Regions from separate parts of the Corynebacterium occultum genome, predicted to be linked through region 2. Evidence: riboswitches for the same ligand, from Rfam matches in the RefSeq annotation. Region 2 holds a riboswitch; the other holds the start of a gene.
What was found. Region 2 has a riboswitch for cyclic di-AMP ahead of COCCU_RS03670 (resuscitation-promoting factor Rpf1 domain-containing protein). Riboswitches for the same ligand answer to the same signal wherever they lie in the genome.
Positions count from the first base shown of each region.

Region 1 (7,386 bases), 1.3 Mb from region 2:
GCCATGTTCCGGGCCTCCACCAGGTGCCGGACATAGGTCCAGGGTCCCGGCATGGGGGTTTCATGGAAGATGTTGTACTCGCGGAACTTGGTCCACAGTTCAATCGGCACCCAGATCACATAGGGCACCAGGAAAAACCACAGCCGGCGGGTGAAGAGTTCGGCGAAGCTGTACTTCAGGATCTTCACCGAGAAGAAACCGCTGACCAGGAAAAAGAGCGGCATCCGCAGCGGGTCCAAGACGTGGTTGATCTCCGCAGCCAGGCTTTCCATGCCCTGCGGCACGGCGAGGCTGACATGCAGCAGCACCACGCCAATGATGGAGACACCCTTGGCAACGTCCGGCCAGGCCAGACGTTCTTTAACTGGGGCCGCGCCAGCTGTGGGCATGTGTCTCCTAAAGTTAAATCTCAGGCCCACCAGCTACAGCTGACTTAATGGAACCTGCTCTCCTGACCACCGCGGAGTATTTCCCTGATGCGGGTTCCAAAAACTTCATGGGGAGAGCTCAAACATCTACTTGCTCCGTTTATCTTAACCCGAGGGTCAACCTTTACTTAAAACTCAGCCCCTGAACCTGAGGTCACCCAGTTGATGGAGGAAACGGAGGAATCAGATCTTTCACCAGAGCTGGCCTTGAGCACTCAGGAAGGTTCTCCTCCCCCAGACCCCGCTTGACGACGTCCCGCAGGGGCACCGGATCCCGCTTCCCCGCTGCCCCGGAAAACACTGCGCCGCCAAAGCCCTGGACAGGGCTTTGGCGGCGTGAGCTTGGACGGTGCAGTGCAAAGGTGCCTAACGCGGTTCCGTCCCCGCGGGGTAACCCTTACCCGCCTCCAGCGACTTCTTGACCTCAGAGGCATAGACATCCACGTACTCAGCGCCCACCAGATCCTTCAGAACCTGCATGATGTGGTCGGTGAGGGCCCGGGGTGCCTGGCGGTCATCCGGCTCCAGACCCTGGGAGCGGACATAAGCCACCGGGTCAATGAGTTCCCCGACCTTCATCCGGACCTTCCGGGGACGCGGCACCCAGGTTCCGATGGGGTTGGCATCCCGGGAACCGATCATGCCCACCGGCACAATCTTCACGCCCGTGGCCAAGGCCACCCGGGCGGCTCCGGTGCGACCCCGGTAAACCCGGCCGTCCGGGGAGCGGGTGCCCTCCGGGTAGATACCGAGCATGCCGCCCTCACCCAGGACCTTCTTGCCGGCAGCCATCAGGGACTCACCGGCGTTATCCGCATCCCGGTCGATCGGGATCTGGTTGACCGCCTTGAAGAACCACCGCTGGATGGCGCCGACCACACCCGGCGCGGTGAAGTACTCCTTTTTCGCCGGGAAGACCATCTGCCGGGGGCACATCAACGGAAAGTAGAAGGAATCCATCACCGACTGGTGGGAGGATGCCATGATGATCGGCCCCTCGGTGGGGATACGCTCCACCCCCTCGAGCTCCGGACGGTTCCAGACACGCAGAAAGGGGCCGATCAGCACGTGCTTGAAGATCGAGTACCACTTGTTGTGCATGTCTTGATTCCTTTGCTCAGGGGGTCTGCGTTCAGGGCTGGACTAGGCGACGGCCACGCTCCGGGCCAGATCAGCTACGCCGATCATACCTGCGTCACCCCCGAGTTCAGCGCTGACCACACGGGGCAGGGGGCGGTATCCTGCCCCCACGATCCGCCCCGCGAAGCGCTCGGTGGCCTCATTGAGGAAGAATTCAGCGTCCCGGGAGACACCACCACCGATCAGGATCAGCTCCGGGTCGAGGACGTCCGCCACAATTGCCAGGGCCTCCCCCAACCAGTGGATGAAGGATTCGACCGCCGCCACGGCCACCGGCTCGCCCTGCTGGGCGGCAGCGAAGACATGTTCCCCGTTGACGGAATCCGGGTGGGCCCTCAGCCTGCGGGTGAGCTCACTCTCAGGGTGTTTCGCCGAAGCCAGCTCCTCCAGGGCAGAGGTGACCAGGGCGGTGCCGGAACAGTAGCGTTCCAGGCATCCCCGCTTGCCGCAGGAACAGGGGCGGCCACCGGGGACCACCGGGAGATGACCGAACTCCGGTGCGGTGCCATAAGCACCCCGGTAGATCTCACCGTTATTCATCAGGGTGGCCCCGATGCCGGTGCCGATCGCCAGCAGCACCCAATTATCGACGTCCCGGGCTGCACCATAGCGATACTCACCCCAGGCTGCGGAGTTGGCGTCATGCTCCAGCCGGACCGGCAGGTCGAGCAGGCCGGTGATGATGCGACGTACCGGAGCCCCCCGCCAGGGCAGGTGGGGGGCGAAACGGACGATCTCACACTCCGGGTCCAGGAAACCAGCCACCGACAGGCCCACCGCCTGAATCGGATGCTCACGGCGCAGCTGGGTGACCAGATCGGCGATGCCGAGTTCCAGTTCCTCGACGGTCCGTGGGGTGGGCATCGAACGGGAGTCGATGATCTCCCCGGCCTCGCTCACGACACCGGCCCGGAGGTTGGTGCCTCCGATGTCTAGGCCAACCGTGTGTTCGGTCGGGAACAAGGACATACCGCCGCCTTAGCTCAGAAATCGGACAAAAACATCAAAGATTACCAAGCAAGTATAACGGGGGCCGGAAAGGGAACCACATTAGCTAAGCCAGGATCCCACGCAGGCGCTCCCCCATCCGCTCCCAGGTCCACGATGCCACCACATGTTCCCGCCCCGCCTGCCCCATGCGGCCCCGCAGTGCCGGATCGCTGAGCAGGAGGTCCGCGGCGTCGATAAGCGCCCCCAGGTCCCGGCCTCCGACGACCATGCCGCTTTCCGGGGTGACTGTCTCCGGGGCCCCTCCGGAGTCGCCGGCGATCACCGCCACCCCACAGGCCTGGGCCTCCAGGTAGACGATGCCCAGCCCCTCCACGTCCAGCCCCCTGCCACGGGTCCGGGCCGGCATGGCGAAAATATCGGCCGCTGCCAGCAGGGAACGCATCCGTTCCAGTCCCACCTTGCCGGTGAACACCACCGCCTCACCCAGAGGTTCCGTCATTTTCCGCAGGGTGCGTTCATAGGAACCCTGCCCGATGATCAGCAACCTGGTGCCAGGGTGTCGACGGCGAATCTCCGGTAACGCTCGGATCAGCTGATCCTGACCTTTGCGGGGAACCAGCCTGGAAATGCACACCAGCAGCGGTCCCTCCCCGAATTCCGCCCGGATCTGTTTCTTCTCATCCTCGGCCAGGGGCCGGAAAAGCTCCACGTCCACCCCGGAAGGCAGATGCTCAAACCTTGGCCGGGAGCCAAAGGCCCGCCGGAATCGTCGCAGCGTGTACTCCGAGATATAGGTGAGCACATCAGTCTCCCGGCCGATGCGGCGCAGCACCTGGCGGGCAATCGGCAACATGGACCACCCCACCTCATGGCCGTGGGTGGTGGAAATTATCCGGCGGGCCCCCGCCTCCCGTGCCGCCCCAGCCATCAATGCCAGGGGGGCCGCCGCCCCGAACCAGACCGTGTCGATTTCCCGCTCCCGGATGATCTTCGCCATGCGGCGGGTGGTGGCCGGGGTCGGCAACATGATCCGACGAGGCCAGCGAACCACCTCATAGCCCACCTGCCGGTCATACTCCGTAGCCGCCACCGCATCCTGGGTGGAGGCGAAGACCACCACCTCCGCAGGATCCAGGGTGGCCAGAAAATCCCGGAGATAGGACTGGATGCCACCGATCGTCGGCGGGAAGTCATTGGTCACCAGCAGAGTTTTACCCATGTCCCCCAACCTTAGTGAGCCGGGGTGGGAAGGGTCAGAAGCGGCTGGCACCAAACCAGGGCATGGGGCTTCTCCGGCACCACCTGAACCGGGGTCCGAGGCGTGCCGACCACTCCGGCCCGGACTCCATCTCCAGGTCACGTCGTTTGACCTTCCCAGGCTTGACTGCCGACCCGGGCGGGAAAGCTCCTGCCTGTCATCGATGCGGGCAGCCATCTCCTCATCCTCGGTGCCTGAAGGCTCAGCTCTGGAGGCAAGTGCGCTCAGCACTGAAACCTGGGTTGGCTGGGCTCTTCCCCTATCTCAGTGGGCAGGTTCCCCTGGCGGGACTGCCCTGGGGTTGCAACGCCGAAACCCCGCTGAACAATGCTCAGCGGGGTTTCATGGCGGGACGAATAAAGTCCTGCCGGGGAGTGCAGTCCTAGAAACGGAATGCGGAGTGGATCGGCATGTAGTTGACCGGACGCTCCTGGACGGTGGAACCGGAGTTAAGGGCATCGATCATCATGCCGTTGCCAGCGTAGATTGCCACGTGGGAAGCACCACCGTAGTAGGCGATGATGTCACCGGGCTGCAGGTCGGAGATGCTGACGGGGGTGCCGGCAGCGGCCTGCGCCTGGGAGGTGCGCGGGATGGACTTGCCAGCCTGCTGGTAAGCCCAGCTGGTCAGGCCGGAGCAGTCGAAGGCGCTCGGGCCGGTGGCACCCCAGCCGTAGGGGGATCCGATCTTGGAACGTGCGGCATCCACGATGGCCTGGCCGTTGGACGGGGCGTGGTAGGCCTGCTGGACCGGGGCGGCCGGCTCAGCGACAGCGGCGACTGCGTTGCCGTACTCGACCGGTGCGGCCTGCTCGACGATGCTCGGGATGAATGCGCCGATGTTCGGGATATTCTCCAGGCCCTGGATCTGGGACAGCATCCGATCGTCAACGTTGACGCTGGAACCGGCGACGCTGATCTCGACGGCGTTGGCCGGTGCAGCTGCGATGGCGGTGGCGCCGACAGCCACTGCGGATGCGGTGGCGATGCGACGGACGGTGGTCAGGTTCTGGCTACGGTGCTTACCCACGAAATAACTCCAAGTTTCTTCCATTGAGCCGGCCGGGTTAGCTGTCGGATTAGAGAACGGAAGCTCTCTTCCACTTCGCCACGAGATCACTCTCGCTCTTGATGCGGATTCACCCCAGAGATCTGAGACTGGTTCCCCGGCTTTCCCACCCCCTCCGGATGAGGCTGATGGCGGAAAATTAGGCATTTAGTTTTCTGTCGGATCACGCGGGCACTTCCAACTCTGACTGGAAATGACAGGCTCCGGTGCCGCAATGTCTCGATCAGGTTACGAAACCACAACGAGATATGTCCACTCTCCGCAGAGAAAGCCGAGTGTTATCGGACCGTTATCGAAAGATTCCGAGCCTTAAATCAAAATTTGCAAGCCTTGCCCTCACCCGACCTCAACCCCCACGCCTTTGATAACAAATTGGTCACTAGCTGCATACTCTGGAAATAGGAAGAATATGCCCCGGGGATGATTCTTGCAAACGTTTCCAGATGGAATATTTTCATTAAGTGCCAATTGTGATTCTGCTCACCCTCACCTTCCTGGGGGTCAAAATCCCCGATCCTTAGGCTTTTGAGGGTCCCCAAGACTCCCCCGGCACACCTTGCCGTCATATCTCGCTGTTCAACCGGGCCGAAGTCAACCATGAAGGGAAGCCCTCCAATCCGACTGCCAGCCATCCTTCTCGGCCTTAGAAAGCTGAGATGGGACACTTGTCCACAACGACAGATCCAACCCTGCTGATTGCCGCACAAGCCGCTTCGGACGGAACCCTCCCCAGAGACACATACTCCGGGGATATCCACCGCAGGAGGTTTTCCACCCGAGGCCACCTCCCCGCTGAGGTGCCCACCCCGAGAGCCAGTCGACAGAGCCCCTCCCCGTACCCCTGCCCAACCTCGCTGGTGTCATGAGTAGGAAAGCTGAGAAATATCCTTTCCTCAAGGGAGATACATATATATAAGGTATGCCAGCGAATTTGGAGGACCGGATCCCCGGAAATCTGGCGAGCTCCCACCACCTCCCGCCTCATCCCGGGACTCCCGAATCCGACCGGAGGAGATACAGATACTCATCGCCACAGTCAGATCCGAAACCACCCGCGGCCGTGACCGGATAACCAGCCAGCCCCCACTCCGCCATCTTCGAACCCTCCCGGGGATGGAAACTCCCCCTTTCATACCGCCCCCGGCGGTTCTTTCCCTGAAGGTCGACGAGATCCCTCCATCCATAACCCACTGCACCGGAACTCGCTGTCTCCCCCACTGCCCGGCAGCTAAACGGAGAAGGTTATCCCGCAGGGAGCTGATCCGCCCCCATTCGGAACTGGGCTCAGGGACAGAGAAACCCAGAAGGACCCCGCACACCCTTATGGTGTGCGGGGTCCTTCTGAGATGTAGTTTCCGAGGAAACCAGGGGGAGCTAGTCGATCAGGCCGTTCTTACGGTCCTCATCGCGGTAGGCGTCCTGCATCTTCTGCAGTGCCTCCTGCTCCTCGCGGTGGTTAGCGTGCTCGATCTCAGCAGCACGTTCCGCGATAGTGGCATCATCCGGCTTAAGGAAGCTGCCGCGACCCGGAGCACCGGCGAAGCCGAGCTCGTTCATCTGCTTCGGCACGACGGCGCCAGCGTACTCGAGCGGGATCGGGTGGCCGTGCTCGTCCACCGGGCCCAGCGGCTGGTGAACCTCGATGAAGGCACCGTTCGGCAGCTGCTTGATGACACCGGTCTCGATACCGTGCTCCAGAACCTCGCGGTCGGAGCGCTGCAGGCCGATGCAGATTCGGTAGGTGATGACGTAGGCGATCGGAGGCAGAATGATCAGACCGATTCGACCAACCCAGGTCATCGTGTTCAGCGAGATCTGGAAGTAGTGGGCGAACAGATCGTTACCGCCGGAGAGGCTGACCAGGAAGAAGAAGGTGACAGCCATTGCGCCGAGGCCGGAACGAACCGGGACATCGCGCGGACGCTGCAGCAGGTTGTGGTGTGCATCGTCACCGGTGATCTTCTTCTCGATGAAGGGATACGCGATCAGCAGGACGACCATGACGATACAAGCCAGGGCCACCCAGAAGGCAGAGGGAATCGTGTAGTTGCCCAGGTAGAGTTCCCAAGCCGGCATGACGCGGGCCAGACCATCAGTCCACAGCATGTACCAGTCAGGCTGCGAACCTGCGGACACCTGGGACGGGTTGTAGGGGCCGACGTTCCAGATGGCGTTGATGGTGGTCAAGCCAGACAGCAGCGCCAGCACGCCTGCAACGAAGAGACCCATCGCAATCGCCTTCACACCGAAGAGCGGGAGGATCCTGATGCCTACGACGTTGTTTTCCGTACGGGCAGCGCCCGGGAACTGGGTGTGCTTCTGGAACCAGACCAGCATCAGGTGCGCCGCGATCAGGGCCAGGATGATACCCGGCAGGATCAGGACGTGAGCGATGTAGAAACGGTCCAGCATGATCTCGGAGGGGAAGTCACCGCCGAAGATCAGCCAGTGCATCCAGGTACCGACGATCGGCATACCCACGATGATGGCGGACATGATGCGCAGGCCGGTACCGGACAGGAGCTCATCCGGGAGGGAGT
Region 1 covers NZ_CP046455.1:2,037,967-2,045,352, forward strand. Annotated here, with positions in the region: gene COCCU_RS09435 (acyltransferase family protein) at 1-389, opposite strand, end outside; gene COCCU_RS09440 (lysophospholipid acyltransferase family protein) at 795-1,529, opposite strand; gene COCCU_RS09445 (ROK family protein) at 1,572-2,537, opposite strand; gene COCCU_RS09450 (glycosyltransferase family 4 protein) at 2,623-3,738, opposite strand; gene COCCU_RS09455 (C40 family peptidase) at 4,160-4,807, opposite strand; cyclic di-AMP (ydaO/yuaA leader) riboswitch at 4,820-5,002, opposite strand; gene qcrB (cytochrome bc1 complex cytochrome b subunit) at 6,221-7,386, opposite strand, start outside.
Region 1: linked by a shared signal. The riboswitch ahead of COCCU_RS09455 (C40 family peptidase) and the one ahead of COCCU_RS03670 (resuscitation-promoting factor Rpf1 domain-containing protein) in region 2 are both predicted to bind cyclic di-AMP.

Region 2 (7,386 bases):
CCGGAGACCGCCAGAATGACGATGACGATGCCATCCAGGACCACCAGGCCCATGGCTTCCGGCCAGGTCAGGCCTTCACCGGCGACCAGGGTCACCGCGACCAGGGTGTTCAGTCCCAGGCCGGTGGCGATACCGAAGGGATAGCGGGCGATCAGGCCGAAGGCGATGGTCATCACGCCGGCGGCCAGGGCCGTGGCGGCGGCGACCTGGGGGATGCCCAGGGTGTTGCCGGCACTGTCCTCAGCGGTGCCGAGGATCAGGGGGTTCAGAATCACGATGTAGGCCATCGCGAAGAAGGTCACGACACCGGCACGGACCTCAGTGCCGAGCGTGGAACCCCGTTCCGAGATTTTAAAGTAACGGTCAAGCGCGCCACCCGATGGTTTGGCAGCGGTTGATTCGTCCAGGCGTTGGGTCATCCGGAGATCTCCATATCAATAATGAACTGGTAATTCACCGTCTAAGAGTCCCACTCACACCCCCGTTTCTCAAAAAAATTCAGCACATTACTGAGCAAAATCACAGGTGGTGCTACCTTGAGAATTCCAGTTCAAGAGGGAAGTTGTGATGGTTACCTTTGATTTTACGGTTAAGGACCGCCGGGTCGCCCACTTCGAGACGCTCCTAGCGATGTTGCATCGACAAGAAGACTTTAGCCCAGCCCAGGAAGAAGAGCTGATTGAAAAGCTCCGCGCCTCCGGGCCCGGTGTACATCGCGTTGTGCTGACGTCCCGACCGGGCACCTTCACGGTGGATCTTCGCCCCATGGAAGACCGGGGCAGTGAGATCATCATGGATGCCGCCGGCACCCCGGATCAGCGCCAGCATCCCCACCAGCCGGGTGGGGACCGCGGTTGGATCCTCACCCAGCTCTCCCGGATCCGACGGGGCGGGGCCGGGGATTCGGTGCTGCTGGATGAGTCTGGGCAGATCATCTCCACCATCACCGCCCCCCTGGTGTTGCTCGAGGGCGCCAATGTGCATGTCAGCGATCACCCACTCCTCACCCCTTCACTGATGCTGGATGAGGTGGTGGCCCATCTGCTGGAGCATGGTCTGCAGCTGATCCATTACCCGGCCGGCTTCACCATGCCGCCACTGCGGCGCGGGGAGGTCTGGGTGCTCAACCCGCTGAGTGGACTCTGCAAGGTCTCCGGCTGGCTGGAGTACGGCTCCATCGTGACTCCCCGACCGCTGCCCCAGCGGATTCCGCCGACCCACCTGGAGGTGGAGGCCTGGCGCTGGGAGCAGGCCACCGATCTGAGTTAAAAGCTAGTAGTCGACGGGGAGCTCATCGTCGAAGGCGCTCGGTGGCTCCTCCCCCTGGCTCGGGGTGGGCGGGGTTTCGGAGTGGGCGCCGCAGCCATAGGTGGCGTGCACCAGGTGACCATCGGCGGAATATTCATTGGCACAGACCCCGAAGTTCTCCCCGATGGCTCCCTCCACCTTGAGGTAGAAGGCGCAGCTACGGCAGTGCAGGGCGGCTTTCTCCGCAAATTCGGAGGTGGGGCCATAGTCCCCGGTGTGCCAGCGGTGGCGGGCCTCCTCCAGGCCATGGCGGCTGATCCGGTAGCGCCCCTCAACCTTGTCCAGGCGTTCATCGCCGGGCATCGGCGGCATGAGGTCTCCGGGGCCGAGATCACCCGGGCGGACTCTTTCCTCATAGGGCACCCAATCAGGTGCCTGCAGCGCCTCGTGGGCGGGCACCAGGGCTACTTCATTGACGGTGACGTGGCGGGAACCTTCGGCACAGGCCAGCACGGCATTCCATTCCCAGCCGTGATAGCCGGGGACTGCTGCCTGGAAACGGTGGGTGGCCACATTAGGGCCCAACATCGACACTCCGATGTGTTCTCCGACCTCACCATCGCCGAGTTCCTCCAGCGAGCCTCTCGCGACCTGGATGGCGCGGGCGTCGAGAAGCGGGTTGGTGTTTTTCCTTCGGGGATTACGTTGACGTTGACGGGACACGCCCCTATTATCCATGTCCTGCGGCATTATGGTTAACATGCCCCTGCACATGCCTAAAATTCTTGCTGCCCTGAGCCTGCTCCCGATGCTCAGTTCCTGCGCCTCCGGTGCCGCCACCCCGGCCGAAACCGGGGTGCAGTACCTGGAACCGGAGATCATCCAGGTGCACCCCTTCGATGAGCGGAGTTTCACCCAGGGTCTGGAGGTGGATGAGCAGGGCAATCTGCTGGTGGCCACCGGAATGGTGGGTGAGTCCCGGCTCTACCGCGTCACCCCTGAGGGTGAGGAACTGCAGTCCGTGGACCTGGACCCCGCTTTCTTCGGGGAGGGCGTCACCGTGGCCGGAGCGGACCTCTGGCAGCTGACCTGGCAGGACGGGGTTGCCATCCGGCGCGATGCCGGAAGCCTGGCGGAGCTGGGCCGCTACCCCCTCAGCACCGAAGGCTGGGGAATCTGCTCCCGCCAGGATGAGCTGCTGCTCTCTGATGGTTCCGCCGCTCTCTCCCGCCTTGATCCGGAGACCTTTGAGCTCCGCGAACAAACTCGGGTCACCTTGGAGGGTGTGCCCGTGGAGGGGCTCAATGAGCTGGAGTGCGTGGGAGATGAGGTCTACGCCAATGTTTTCCTGAGCACCGAGATCATGCGTATCGACGCCCTGAGCGGGGAGGTCACCGCCGTCATTGACGCCGCCAACCTGCCCAATAACGCCACCCCGGACCCCAACCACGTCCTCAACGGCATCGCCCACCTGGATAATGGGAGCTTCCTGTTGGGCGGTAAACGCTGGCCGGACCTCTACGAGGTTCGTTTCGTACCCTCCGCCTAGGATGGATGATCATGGTCAGTCCTAAGAAAGCCAAGAAGAAGTCACTGCTGCGGGTGCTCACCCTGATCATCGCCGTGGTGATCGTGGTGGTCGCCTCTGTGCTGGTGCAGACCTGGTGGAATAACCGTCCCGGACCAGAACCGGCGGAGATCTCCCTCACCGCCCGGGTCGGCGAGCAGGAGATTGAACTTCTCCCCTACCTCGCCTGTGAGCCGGGCACCGAGTGTGAGGAGGGTGATATCCCCGCCCTTGAGGTCGGCCCCGGTGAGACCCTGGAGCTGGAGATCCCCGAGGAGGTGCACCGCGGGGAGTGGTCCCTGCTGAGCATCTACGATGATCCGGCCGCCAATGACCAGATCCTGCATGCCGGTTATGACGCGGACAGCGCGGAGATCCCCGGGTCGGTGGATCCGGTCGAAGAAGGGAATGCAGAACGGCCCCGCCTGGTGGTGGTTGAGGTGTCCGCCGTGATGATTGGCACGGACGCTGATGGGGAGGAAACTCCCTTGAGCGTCGTCTGGTCCCTCAACACCCAGGGCGAGGCCGTGGAGAATTAGCTGGGCTGACGTGAACCCCTCTTGGGGGTCAGACGTCGAGTTCGCGGGCCACGGCCCGCAGGATCTCCGCCACCTGGTGGCCGGCCTTACGCTCCGGGTAACGACCCGAACGCAGATCCGGCTGCACCTTGAGCTCAAGCAGGGTCACCAGGTCCGAGATCATGCTGTGCAGTTCCTCCGGCTGGTACTTGTGCTGGGGACGGCGTGCCTTCGGTTCCTCCAGTACCCGGACGCGGAGCGCCTGGGGGCCCCGACGACCTGCCGCGAAATCAAACTCAATGCGCTGACCGGGGTGGAGTTCTTCAACGCCCTCCGGCAGCACCTGCTTGCCCACGTAGACGTCCTCGTCCCCCGGGTTAGAGACAAAACCGAAGCCTTTACCGGCGTCGTACCACTTCACCTTGCCAATCGGCACTTGATCTCACCGCTTTCTCTATGAATCAGCGCGGCGGAAGATCTTTGCCGCAGGCGATTCCTTGAATGACATGAAGCAGTGATTATACACCCCGGGATAACCACCCCCCTGAAGCACAAAAATCACGCATGAGATACAAATCACACCCGTTTCCATAACGCTTTGACCTGCGCCGTTATTCCCCCTTTTCCCCTTTAGGAATCATTCCGCGCCTTTAACGTGACTCAAACGTTATAAAACGTTATTGTGGTCGGCAGGCACAAGGGGAATGATCCCCGCCGACGCTAACGCCTAACCCTGTCTGAGCGTCGGACGGGCCCCGGAAGATGTGCACGATAACCCGTCAGAGCGGCGGAAATAGCCGCTCATTGAAACTGAACATCGACATTACAGACAGGGGCGGGGAACCCACCGCGGAACCATCCGCACCGGAGGACAACCTCCTTGGGGTGAAGCCGCAGCACGCGGCCGGGCAGTCTGAATCCTCACAGCCCGAACCCGACAGCTCACCTCGCAGGCGGACAATGAGAGGAATCCTTTTTCATGGCACGTCACAACAGCAAGTCCGCTACCTTCGCCAAGATCGCCGCTTCCACCGCCGCATTCGGCGCAGCAGCCACCATCATGGCACCGACCGCAACCGCCGCCCCGGACTCCGACTGGGATCGACTGGCACAGTGCGAGGCCGGCGGCAACTGGAAGATCAACACCGGTAACGGTTACCACGGTGGTCTCCAGTTCTCCCCCTCCACCTGGGCTGCCTACGGCGGCACCCAGTTCGCCCCCTACGCCTACCAGGCCACCCGGGAGCAGCAGATCGCTGTCGCCGAGCGCACCCTCGCCGGCCAGGGTTGGGGCGCATGGCCGGCCTGCTCCGCACGTCTGGGCCTGAACTCCGCCCCGACCCCCCGGGATGTCGCCGCCGATGCCCCGGCGCAGGTCCAGCAGGTCGTCGCTGAGGCCACCGCCGCTGTCGCCGAGAGCAGCTCCCAGGACGATGCCCTCGCCGTCGACGCCGTCTACGGTCTGCTGCGCGAAACCTTCGCCTCCTACGGTGTGGGTGTCCCGGCACAGGTTGAGTCCTACTACGCCGCCAACCGCCACGACTTCAACTCCTTCTACACCGCCAACCGCGAGGTCATCGACTCCGTCCTGGTGTAAGTCCGCTGGTACCTGCAGCCGGATCTGAGCCCCCAGAGGGGGTTCGGATCCGGTTTTTGCGTGGGCTGGAGTCCTTCAACACGGGACCACAGAGACAGATATCCCCGCCCCACCGGGAGAATTCCGGTGGGGCGGGGATATCTGCTGAAAAGGTCAGTCCCGGCTTAAGCGGGTGTAGGGGTGGACGTAGCCGGTCGCCTCATGGGGAACCGGGAATACGATGTCATCGCCATAGGGGCTGGAAGCTCCGGCGAGGAGGGAGTTAATTTCGGTGACTACATGTCCGCCACCCGGGACCTGCTTCGGCCAGCCCGGATCGACATAGCCCTTCTTCTCAACGTTTGCCATAAGCCCTATTCTGTCAAATACCGGCACAAAAAGTAACTTAAGAAGGGTTCAAGTTCCTCATACCATGAAAAATTCCCGCTCTCAGGGCCCTGGTGACGAAGATTTCCGGAGCTGGCTCTCCCATCTGGAGGATGAACAGCTGGCAGTTATTCTGCGCTCCCGCCCCGATGCGGTCCTTCCCCTTCCTCCTGGTTTCGGCCCCCTAGCTGCACGTTTAAGGCTTCGCGCCTCAGTGTCCCGGGCGGTGCGGACCCTGGATGCCCTGCATCTGGCGGTCCTGGAGGCGGCAGCTGACGTGGGGGCGGAACTTCATCCGGTGAGTGCCCCCGAAGTGGTGAAGGAGTTCCAGTCCCGGAGCCCTGATGCCCCCGGTGGGCTCATCGAGGAGGCGATCCAGGGTCTGCGGGAACGGGCGTTGCTCTTCGGCGAGGGCCGGTTGCAGCTGGTGGCCGAAGCCATGACATCCCTGCCGGCGGACTGGCAGCTGCTCCCCGCGGCCGATGAAAGCCGACTCTCCGCCGCCCGGATCGGGGAGCTCCTGGCGGAGTTGGATCTGCGCCAGCGGAAGGTGCTGGACACCCTCAATAACTCCGGGGGGCGTGGGCTGACCCGGGATGCCGCCCCGGATGCGGATCCCACCCGGCCGATCCCCCAGTTGATTGCCGCCGGCCTACTCACCCGCATTGATGCAGAGACCGTCGGTCTGCCGCTGAACATCCGACGCATCATGCGGGGGGAGGGGGAGCTGGAGGTACCGCTGCTCCCCTCCCCCAGGTTTGCGGCGGGGCAACCGGATGCCCGGGCCCAGACCCGGGCGGATCAGTCCGGGGCGGCGGCCGGTCTGGAGGTGGCCCGCCAGCTGCACCAGCTGATTGATCTGCTGGGTGCCCAGCCGGTGGCCCTGCTCAAGGATGGTGATGTCGGGGTTCGGGCGGCCACGAAACTGGCGCGGGACCTGGACCTTTCCGAGGCAGATCTGATCCGCCTGGTGTGCCTGGGTGAGGCCGCGGGTCTGCTGGGTCGCGGGGAGCCGGCAGGTGAGAGCGGCGATCATCTGGCACCCACCCCAGCTGTTGAGGAGTGGCTGGATGCGGATCTGGCTACTCGCTGGTCCCTGCTGCTGCGCGGCTGGTGGACCTCCACCTGGGACACCTGGCAGGAGGAGGACCGCCTGCTTTCGGAGAACTCACGTCGGGAACATCTCCCGGAGACCCGTCGCCTGCTGTGCTCCCAACTGACCCGCCCCGCCATCGGCACCGCCCTGAGTGAGGATGAGGTGCTGGCGGATCTGCATTTCTCAGCCCCCGTGGCGGCCCTGCGGATCGGTACCACCATGGCTCAGGAGCTGCTGGCCGAGGCCCGTTGGATCGGTGCGCTCTCCGGTGGGGTGGCCACCTCGGTGCTCCGCGCCCTGGTGGCGGGTGAGGATCCGGCGGAGATCGCCGCTGAGATCACCCCGGGCACCGTGGAGAAGGTGATTCCCCAGGCGGACATGACGATCATGGCGCCGGGTCCCCTGCCGCGTGAGCTGCAGGCGGAGCTGGATCTGCTGGCGGAATTGGAGTCCGCCGGACTGGCCAGCATCTACCGGGTCACGGAAAACTCCCTCCGCCGCGCCATGGACACCGGTCGGAGTTCGGAAGATCTCAAGGACTTCCTCAGTGATCATTCCCTGGGTGAGGTGCCACAGTCCATCAGCTACCTGATTGATGATGTCGCCCGCCGTCACGGCACCCTGCGGGGTGGGCCTGCGATGAGCTACCTGCGTTGTGATGATCCGGCGGTGATGGCCCAGGTAGGCAACTCCCCTGCCGCAGAGCTGCTGGGGTTGCGCCAGATCGCCCCGACCATCGTGATCGCCCAGGCTCCCCTGGCCCGGGTCATCGCTGCCCTGAGGGAGCAGGGGATCCACGCGGTGGCCGAGGACACCAGTGGGGCCAGCCTGGACATCCGCCCACCTGCGGCCAGGGTGAATGTGAAGACGCGCCCCACTATCCGGCCGCAGCCCCTGGATGAAACCCGGATCAGGGCTGCTGTCGCCGCCATCAGGCGGGCCGAAGATGCCGAAAAACCGGGGGCACCCCTGAACGATCCCCTGCCCGTGCTGC
Region 2 covers NZ_CP046455.1:776,076-783,461, reverse strand. Annotated here, with positions in the region: gene COCCU_RS03700 (NCS2 family permease) at 1-419, opposite strand, end outside; gene COCCU_RS03695 (hypothetical protein) at 631-1,269, shown strand; gene COCCU_RS03690 (DUF3027 domain-containing protein) at 1,273-1,998, opposite strand; gene COCCU_RS03685 (glutaminyl-peptide cyclotransferase) at 2,021-2,797, shown strand; gene COCCU_RS03680 (DUF2771 domain-containing protein) at 2,809-3,354, shown strand; gene COCCU_RS03675 (cold-shock protein) at 3,383-3,769, opposite strand; cyclic di-AMP (ydaO/yuaA leader) riboswitch at 4,139-4,305, shown strand; gene COCCU_RS03670 (resuscitation-promoting factor Rpf1 domain-containing protein) at 4,313-4,930, shown strand; gene COCCU_RS03665 (hypothetical protein) at 5,084-5,278, opposite strand; gene COCCU_RS03660 (helicase-associated domain-containing protein) at 5,343-7,386, shown strand, end outside.